2 regions of the Bacillus sp. K7 genome follow, and region 2 is predicted to be linked to the other one. Evidence: predicted binding sites of a transcription regulator. Region 2 holds the regulator's gene; the other holds the start of a gene.
The links. The regulator LexA, encoded in region 2, represses DNA repair genes until DNA is damaged. The targets are predictions, from matches to a motif close to CGAACATATGTTCG.
Positions count from the first base shown of each region.

Region 1 (4,843 bases), 710 kb from region 2:
TACACCCAGATCAGCCGAAATGGAAAGAACTGTCGAAGGCGTTTACAATTATGTTTGAAAACCCTAAGGTCGGCATCGGCGGAGTGGTCAAGACAATTAATGCCATAGGGCAATTCGGATTTGCCATCTTTCTTCCTACTTATTTAGCGCGTTACGGGTATTCCGTTTCGGAATGGCTGCAAATATGGGGGACGCTGTTTTTTGTGAATATTGTATGTAACATCATATTTGGTGCAGTCGGAGATAAACTTGGCTGGCGCAATACCGTGATGTGGTTTGGCGGTGTCGGTTGCGGCATTTTTACGCTGGCGCTTTATTACACGCCTCAGTTGATCGGGCATCAGTATTGGGTGCTGATGGTGATCGCTTGCTGTTACGGTGCGGCATTGGCTGGCTACGTGCCATTAAGCGCGCTTTTGCCGACGCTTGCACCTGATAATAAAGGGGCTGCCATGTCAGTGTTGAATTTAGGTTCTGGTTTATGTGCGTTTATCGCGCCGGGCATCGTCAGTCTTTTCATTGGCCCGCTCGGTGCAGGCGGGGTGATTTGGATTTTTGCGGCATTGTATTTTTTCAGTGCTTTTCTGACGCAATTCCTGACGATTTCTGAGCAAAGCGCCGATGTCTTGACGGAGGAACGGCTTGTCAGGGAAAACGTGCAAACAAATTTCGAGAAAACGGTTAAGCAGTAGCCTCTTTGGTCAAACTAGTCATAAACGTGTGCAAAGAGGTGTAGAGGGTGAAACGATTCAGCACGGCGTATCTTTTGCTGGGCATTTTTTGCTCAGCCGCAGCATTTCTAATAGTTGCTCCTCCCCGTGCATTAGGAGCCGAAGTGGAGCACTATGAGCCGCTGCAGGTGCATGTGCAGCTTGAAAAAGTGTATTTGGACGGCGATGTCAGTATTGAGCATAAGCATGAAAAAGTGCTTTCTATGGATGATTTTTGGGCAGCTTATGCCGGCTGGACGCTTGTCGAACAAAAAAAGGGCTATGTACTCTTCCGGAAGCAAATGGATGATATTTCTCCGCTCAGCAAGGTGAACGGGTATATCGGTGTATCGGATCATGGCGTGATTTCCACCTTTCATGGGCGGCCTGAGTCAGATTCCGAACCGATTCAGTCTTTTTTTCAAATTGATTTAGAAAGGCTGGAGAGCCATATGCAAAAAAATCTGCTGAAAGGCATTCCATTTCGGACGAAAGCGGAGTTTGAGGACGTAATAGAACATATGAAGACATACAGCGGTTGACGTCCGCTGATTGAAGACATGTATTCATGTCTTTTTTTTCGTGAAAGAATGAGAGAGAAGCGAACGTATGTTAACTTTTCTATGAGACTTTGGCTGTTTTTATGGTACAATGAAGAACAGTCAAAGAGGTGAATTTGCGTGATCGAATTTGTAAAAGGGACGATTGATTATGTATCTCCCCAATATATTGTGATAGAGAACGGCGGCATTGGCTATCAGATCTTCACGCCGAATCCGTTTATATACAAGGAGAGAAACAAAGAAACGATTTTTACGTACCATCATATCAGAGAGGATGCTTTTTCGCTCTACGGTTTTTCAACAAGAGAGGAGAAGGCGCTCTTTACAAAGCTGTTAAACGTGACCGGAATCGGTCCAAAAGGGGCACTCGCCATTTTAGGCTCAGGTGATCCGGGAGCGGTTATCCAAGCGATTGAAAATGAGGATGAAGCCTTTTTGGTCAAGTTTCCTGGTGTAGGAAAGAAAACCGCGCGCCAGATTATTCTTGATTTAAAAGGAAAGCTCGCTGATGTCGTGCCTGAAATGATTGAAAACCTGTTTAATCATGAAGAAAGGCTAGAAAAGCAAACAGCAGAAACGGCTCTCGAAGAAGCGCTTGAGGCCCTCAGGGTTCTCGGTTACGCTGAAAAAGAAATCAAAAAGGTGCTTCCTCACTTAAACGAAGAAGCTGGGCTGACAACAGACCAATATGTGAAAAAAGCATTACAAAAACTATTGAAGTAAGGTGATGTTCATGGATGAACGGCTCGTCTCAAGTGAAGCAGACAACCATGAATCAATGATAGAGCAAAGTTTGAGGCCGCAAAATCTGGCGCAGTATATCGGGCAGCATAAGGTGAAAGAAAATTTGCGCGTATTTATAGACGCGGCAAAAATGAGACAGGAGACGCTGGATCATGTTCTTCTGTACGGGCCGCCGGGACTTGGGAAAACGACGCTTGCTTCCATTGTTGCTAATGAAATGGGAGTGGAATTGCGGACGACGTCAGGGCCTGCGATTGAAAGACCTGGTGATTTGGCCGCCATATTAACGGCACTGGAGCCGGGTGATGTATTATTTATTGATGAAATACATAGGCTGCACAGATCGATTGAAGAGGTGCTATATCCTGCGATGGAAGACTTTTGTCTGGATATTGTGATCGGTAAAGGCCCCTCTGCCCGCTCCGTCCGGCTCGACTTGCCGCCTTTTACGCTGGTAGGCGCCACGACGAGGGTAGGGCTTTTGACGGCGCCGTTAAGAGATCGATTCGGCGTGATGTCGCGCCTTGAATACTATACGCAAGAAGAGCTTGCGGACATTGTCACAAGAACCGCTGACGTATTCGAGGTTGAGATTGATAACCCGTCTGCTCTCGAAATCGCGAGAAGATCGAGAGGGACGCCCCGCGTAGCGAACCGCCTGCTGAGAAGGGTCCGCGATTTTGCACAGGTGCTGGGTGACAGCCGAATTACGGAAGAGATTTCGCAGGATGCGCTGGAGCGGCTTCAGGTTGACCGTCTCGGTTTGGACCATATTGACCACAAGCTCCTGATGGGCATGATCGAAAAGTTTAACGGAGGCCCTGTGGGTCTTGATACCATTTCAGCCACGATCGGCGAAGAACCGCATACGATTGAAGACGTATACGAACCGTATCTGCTGCAAATTGGTTTTATCCAAAGAACGCCGCGTGGAAGGATCGTGACACCGGCCGTTTATCATCACTTCCAAATGGAGGCTCCCCGATATGACTGAATTCCCTAAGATCATTATGATTCTTGGTGCTGTTTTGCTTATCATCGGAGCAGTGTTGCATGTTGTCGGCAAGATGCCGGGAGATATTTTTGTGAAAAAGGGAAATGTCACGTTTTTCTTCCCGGTTGTCACTTGTATCATCATAAGTGTGGTATTATCAATTTTGCTTACTCTTTTCGGCAGAATGAAATAACAAAAGACTAGAATAAAGGTGAAATCATCATGAAAGTCGATTTATTTGATTTTGAATTACCGGAACGTTTAATTGCACAAGTGCCGTTGGAACAGCGTGATGCTTCAAGGCTGATGGTGCTTGATAAACATACGGGAGAGCTGACTGACAGCTCGTTTAAGCATATTATCAGCTTCTTTAAAGAAGGAGATTGCCTTGTGCTGAACAATACCCGTGTGCTCCCGGCGCGGTTATTCGGAACAAAAGAGGATACCGGCGCGAAAGTGGAACTTCTTTTGCTCAAACAAGAAGCTGGTGACAAATGGGAAACGCTTGTCAAACCGGCGAAACGGGTGAAAAAGGGAACCGTAGTGACGTTTGGAGATGGAAGATTAAAGGCAGTCTGTACGGATGAGCTTGAGCATGGCGGCAGAAAAGTAGAATTTCAATATGAAGGCATTTTCTATGAGGTGCTGGAATCCCTTGGAGAGATGCCGCTCCCGCCATATATCAAAGAACAGCTTGATGACAGAGAACGCTACCAAACAGTGTTTTCAAAAGAAATCGGCTCTGCCGCAGCGCCTACTGCAGGCCTTCACTTCACGGAAGAAATCTTGCAGCAATTGAGTGACAAAGGTGTGCAAATTGAGTTCATCACTCTTCACGTAGGCCTTGGAACGTTTCGCCCTGTGAGTGCCGATGACGTTGAAGAGCATAATATGCATGCAGAGTTTTATCAAATGTCAGAAGAAACGGCTGCGGCTTTAAACAAAGTAAGGGAAAAGGGCGGCCGAATCATTTCCGTCGGCACGACTTCGACACGCACGCTTGAAACGATTGCCGGGGAGCATGACGGACAATTTAAAGCATCAAGCGGCTGGACATCTATCTTTATTTATCCGGGCTATGAATTTAAAGCCATTGACGGAATGATTACAAACTTCCATTTGCCTAAATCGTCATTGATTATGCTGGTCAGTGCGCTTGCGGGAAGAGAAAACGTTCTGCGCGCCTATAACCATGCGGTGGAAGAGGAATACCGTTTCTTCAGCTTCGGAGACGCGATGCTGATTCTATAATTTGAGAACAGGAGGCCTCACCAAAAGTGGCTGAACAACCAATACGCTATGAATTTATAAAAGAATGCAAACAAACAGGGGCGCGCCTGGGCAAAGTGCATACGCCCCATGGCTCCTTTGAAACGCCTGTTTTTATGCCGGTGGGCACACTGGCGACAGTCAAAACGATGTCGCCTGAAGAGCTGAAAGCAATGGATGCGGGCATCATTTTAAGCAACACGTATCACCTGTGGCTCCGACCGGGCCAGGATATTGTGAAAGAAGCGGGCGGGCTCCATCAATTTATGAATTGGGACCGCGCGATTTTAACAGATTCAGGCGGTTTTCAGGTCTTTTCTTTGAGCAAGTTTCGTAATATAGAGGAAGAGGGCGTCCATTTCCGCAATCACTTAAATGGGGACAAGCTGTTTTTATCTCCAGAAAAAGCGATGGAAATCCAAAACGCACTCGGCTCTGATATTATGATGGCGTTTGACGAATGCCCGCCATATCCGGCAGAGTACGATTATATGAAGCGCTCAGTTGAGCGGACAAGCCGCTGGGCGGAACGCTGTCTGAATGCCCACAGCCGCCAGGATGAA
Region 1 covers NZ_CP096406.1:2,545,748-2,550,590, reverse strand. Annotated here, with positions in the region: gene M1D98_RS13090 (MFS transporter) at 1-692, shown strand, start outside; gene bofC (sporulation cell-cell signaling protein BofC) at 740-1,252, shown strand; gene ruvA (Holliday junction branch migration protein RuvA) at 1,391-1,996, shown strand; gene ruvB (Holliday junction branch migration DNA helicase RuvB) at 2,007-3,011, shown strand; gene M1D98_RS13070 (DUF2905 domain-containing protein) at 3,004-3,204, shown strand; gene queA (tRNA preQ1(34) S-adenosylmethionine ribosyltransferase-isomerase QueA) at 3,234-4,262, shown strand; gene tgt (tRNA guanosine(34) transglycosylase Tgt) at 4,289-4,843, shown strand, end outside.
Region 1: the regulator LexA is predicted to act here: its motif matches at 1,313-1,326, upstream of ruvA (Holliday junction branch migration protein RuvA).

Region 2 (4,843 bases):
GAGAAGACGAAGAAAGTTCCACCGAATACACGAAGTCCGCCATGGAGCGCCATGCCATTTAATGCTGCACCCATCGCAAATTCACGAACACCAAACCAGAAGTTTTTGCCTGAGTAATCAACCGCTGTAAAATCACCTTCATTTTTAATTGTTGTTTTGTTTGAACCCGCCAGGTCAGCAGATCCTCCAACAAAGAAAGGAATTTTTTTCGCAAGTCCGTTAAGAACTTCACCGGATGATGCACGGGATGCCAAGCTGCTTCCTTTTTCATAAACAGGAACCTCTTGATCCCAATCCTTCGGAAGCTCTCCTTTAATTGCCAGTTCAAGCTGTTCAGCAAGTTCAGGATAAACTTCTTTATATTTATTGAATTGGGCATTCCATTCTTGTTCCTTTTTCTCGCCTGACTCTTTAACCGCTTCAGCGAAATGCTCATAAACTTCTGAAGGAACGTAAAAATCTTCTTCATACGTCCACGCGTATGCTTCTTTTGTTAATTTGCTTTCCTCTTTACCAAGCGGAGCACCGTGAACACCGGATGTGCCGGCACGGTTAGGTGAACCAAATCCGATCGTTGTTTTCACTTCGATTAATGTAGGTTTCTTTTCATTTTGGCGTGCTTTTTCAATAGCCGCTGTTAATTCTTCAATATTATTTCCATCCTCAACATAAAGAACTTCCCAATTCATTGCTTCAAAACGCTGCTTCACATTTTCAGAGAATGAACGGTCGAGATCTCCATCAAGAGAAATGTCATTAGAATCGTATAATACAATCAGACGGCCAAGCTGAAGGTGGCCTGCAAGTGAAGCTGCTTCAGAAGAAATACCTTCCATTAAATCACCATCACCGCAGATACTGTATGTATAATGATCGACTACGTTAAATGAATCGCGGTTGTAAGTTTCCGCTAAATGGCGTTCAGCGATAGCCATTCCGACAGCCATGGCAATTCCCTGGCCGAGCGGACCTGTTGTCGCATCAACACCGGCAGTATGTCCGAATTCCGGATGTCCAGGTGTTTTGCTGCCCCACTGGCGGAATCCCTTAAGATCTTCGATGCTCAGATCAAACCCGCTTAAATGAAGCATGCTGTATAAAAGTGCTGATCCATGTCCGGCAGATAAAACAAAACGGTCACGGTTAAACCAGCCAGGGTTTGACGGACTTACGTTCAAAAATTTTGTCCATAGTGTGTATGCCATTGGAGCTGTCCCCATTGGCATTCCTGGGTGACCAGAATTTGCTTTTTCAATAGCGTCTATTGAGAGTGTGCGAATGGTAGCAACCGATTTCTTTTCAATTGTATCCATAAAAATCCCCTTCCTTATGTGTTGTACCCTTACATCATAAATGTCTGACGACTTTTTCTCAACTGTTTCAGCTTAAAATTGAGAGAAACTTGTTGAAATTTGTAACATAAAAGTTTTGCTTATAGTATATGCAAAAGAGGAATACGTTATTGCCGTATTCCTCCTCTATTAGTGAAGTTTATTATTTCTTTTTTCTTTTTTAAGTTTTTCTGGTGTAACATCATTGCCTTCTGGGTCAATGATTTTCACACTTTTTAATGTGTTTTTCATAGAAGAGCGAAAACCTTTCAGGTACTCTTGACGGAGCTTTTGCTGTTCGGCTTTTTCTTCTTCTGTTATAACGCCAGCTTTGGCCTTGGCAGCAAGTTCATTAATTCTGGCAATTTTTTCGTTTGAAATCATGTTAAACTCCTTTATTGCATTTTGCCTATATACTACTAGATCAAAAAGAGTTTTACAACTGATTCAATCGGTTGTATCGTCATTCTCTATGTATTCCTGAAACCGCCGGTGGACTGTCGCTTTAGACACATCATAGCCAAACCCCCTGAGCGTAGCCGCAATTTCTGCGAACGTCAGTTTATTCGCCCTTAAGCGGACAATCTCTGAGATGGGCACCTCTATTCTTTCTTTTCCGCTGTTTTCATGTTGTTTTTTCAGGTTTTTTTGCGGTTTAAAACCGTTTTTCACTGCACGTTTCATGCCCCGTTTGATTTTCATGTTGTGAATTTTCCGCTGGTACTCTTCCACAATGCTGACGATCTCCAGCACCATCGAATCAGCCTCCGATAACTCCAGTTCGCCTTTATGAGCGGTTGTATAGACTTTCACACCTTCTCTATAGATGCAATGAAGCAGTGCGATTTTTGCATTTCCCCGTCCGAGCCTAGTCTCATCCTGAACCAAAATGACATCAATTTCAGAATTCTTGATCTCATCAAGCAGCCCAAATACACCATCCCGATCCATTTCATATCCGCTTGCTTTTTCGGAAATCACTTTGACGACTTCCATGCCGTTCTCGGCCGCAATGGCCGTAAGCTCCTCCTCCTGCCGCTTTAATGACGTCTCCTGCTGTTCTTTATTTGTGCTTACGCGGGCATAAATGAGTGCTTTCATTTTTTCTATCTTTCCTCTCTATCTTACAGTTGCCAATTCATATGCATCCTGATGCTTTTTTTTCAACGGAATCACCAATTCATCTCCCGGCTGGATATCAGTCGTCTGAAGATAATTTTTATCAGCTACCCATTCAATAAAATCTTGTTTGTTCATTTTCTTTTTATCTGTTACCTGGTCAGCTATAGACCAAAGTGTATCGCCTTGCTGGACTTCTATTTTAACATACTGATTAAGCTCCTGGCCGCTGCTTGAATATGACAGCAAAAGGATAACCGCGCTCAAAATCACTGTGAACAGACCGACAAAAATAATAGATTCTTTACCCATGATCATAACCTCCGACAGGAATGTTTGTTCGCTTTTTATAATTTCAGTATATACGAACAAATGTTTCTGTCAATTGTTTTTTCGAACCTATGTTTGTACTGTCAGGAAAATCATGCTATAATCTTCTTAAAATCGACGTTTTGAGGTGCGAAAAATGACGAAGCTATCAAAAAGGCAACTTGATATCCTCAGTTTCATTAAAGCAGAGGTTAAATCAAAAGGATATCCGCCTTCCGTAAGAGAGATCGGAGAGGCTGTCGGGCTTGCGTCCAGCTCAACTGTCCACGGCCACTTGGCCCGTTTGGAAACAAAAGGGCTGATCAGACGAGATCCGACAAAACCAAGAGCAATAGAAATTCTTGATGAAGAAGTAGACATTCCGCAAAGCCAGGTCGTTAATGTACCGGTCATCGGGAAAGTCACGGCGGGATCTCCTATTACAGCAGTAGAAAATATTGAAGAATATTTTCCGCTTCCCGACCGTATGGTTCCCCCAGACGAGCATGTGTTTATGCTTGAGATTATGGGAGACAGTATGATTGATGCAGGTATTCTCGATAGGGATTATGTCATCGTTAAACAGCAAAACACAGCGAACAACGGGGAAATTGTCGTTGCGATGACAGAAGATGATGAGGCTACGGTAAAACGTTTCTATAAAGAGGATACTCACATTCGCTTACAGCCTGAAAACCCAACGATGGCACCGATCATCCTACAGAATGTCAGCATTCTAGGGAAAGTGATTGGCGTGTTCAGAACCGTCCATTAATCTATTGAACTATCAAATGATGAAATAACCCTCTCTTCCTCGATGAAGAGGGGGTTTCTTGTATAAAAAAAAGCAGGCTCGCCCTGAATTTTAGGTGCGAGCCTGAATAGGAGGAAAAAGAACATCATGTTTACACCACAATTATCCATCAATTGATTGTTGAAGTCAAGAAATATTCTTTCCTTCAGGAAACTTTTTATCAAAATGCTGTCTATCAAATATAGACGTAATCTGCTTAAAAATGTTTTATGTTTAGGTCGGGGAATGATATGGCCTCAGATATTATCGAGTGAGCGCGGCGATTAAATTAATATGAAAATTTAGCACATAGTTTAGTTAGTTCTTTTTAATGTAAAAAAACAGCTCACCTTATGATCATGAGCTTCAATCAAAATGAAAATATTGAATACCATAACTCCCTTTTACCCGAACGTTTGTACAGTTTTCCGAATGTTCTTCTGCAAAGATACGGTATCGATGAAATGGATCAATTGAAATCTTATCTTGAGCACTAAAATCAAACCAGTTGCCTCTGAATTGTTTCGTGCTCAGCGTGGTATATTGCCCGGTAAGTCCCATCCGTTGAAGTTTAAACTCAACCGAACAACTTTTAGCTCCCAAGATCGTAAACTGATAGCCTAAAAAATACTCGATAGCCGGAACATCACTTATGTTTTCCAAAACAAACGACTTAGTGTTGTCATTTAAAGTAAAATCGGTTTTGTGATCAAACTCTAATGCTGACGCATGTGTACAAATGCCTAAAAAACACGCCAAAACTGCCGTTAAAACCACTATTTTCATTTTCAATCAAACCCCTCCCTTACCATATTTTACTCTTTCCTCACGTTTATGTATATGTTCTTTGGGAAATCTCGAGGACGCTTCAATCATAAAATTTCATATGTGTTTTTTCCTGTTTATAAAACTGAAGTCTGTCTTGAAGGGTTCCAGTATGAAATTCAAATTTATGGCCGTCAAGGTCGGTAAAATAAATAGACTTTCGATCGCGTTCATTTCGTTCTCTGCCAGGGAGAATATTGACATGAAGCCTTTTTAATTTTGCTAATATGTCTTCAAATTCACGATCTTGAATAGTAAAAGCAATATGTGTATAAGATGCCTTGATGTCATTTCTCGGAATGTCAGGCTCTTCATTAAGTGCAAGCCAGATGCCATTCAAATCAAAATATGCTGTTGTTCTTCCCTTGACCAGCAGCTTGGCATCAAACACTTTGCAATAAAAATCGATCGATTTGTCCAAATGAGAAACAGAAAATAACAAATGATTGATTCCTTGTATCTCCAC
Region 2 covers NZ_CP096406.1:1,840,638-1,845,480, reverse strand. Annotated here, with positions in the region: gene tkt (transketolase) at 1-1,313, opposite strand, end outside; gene M1D98_RS09395 (DUF896 domain-containing protein) at 1,482-1,715, opposite strand; gene M1D98_RS09390 (YneB family resolvase-like protein) at 1,779-2,432, opposite strand; gene yneA (cell division suppressor protein YneA) at 2,451-2,768, opposite strand; gene lexA (transcriptional repressor LexA) at 2,917-3,534, shown strand; gene M1D98_RS09375 (hypothetical protein) at 3,919-4,338, opposite strand; gene fosB (metallothiol transferase FosB) at 4,421-4,843, opposite strand.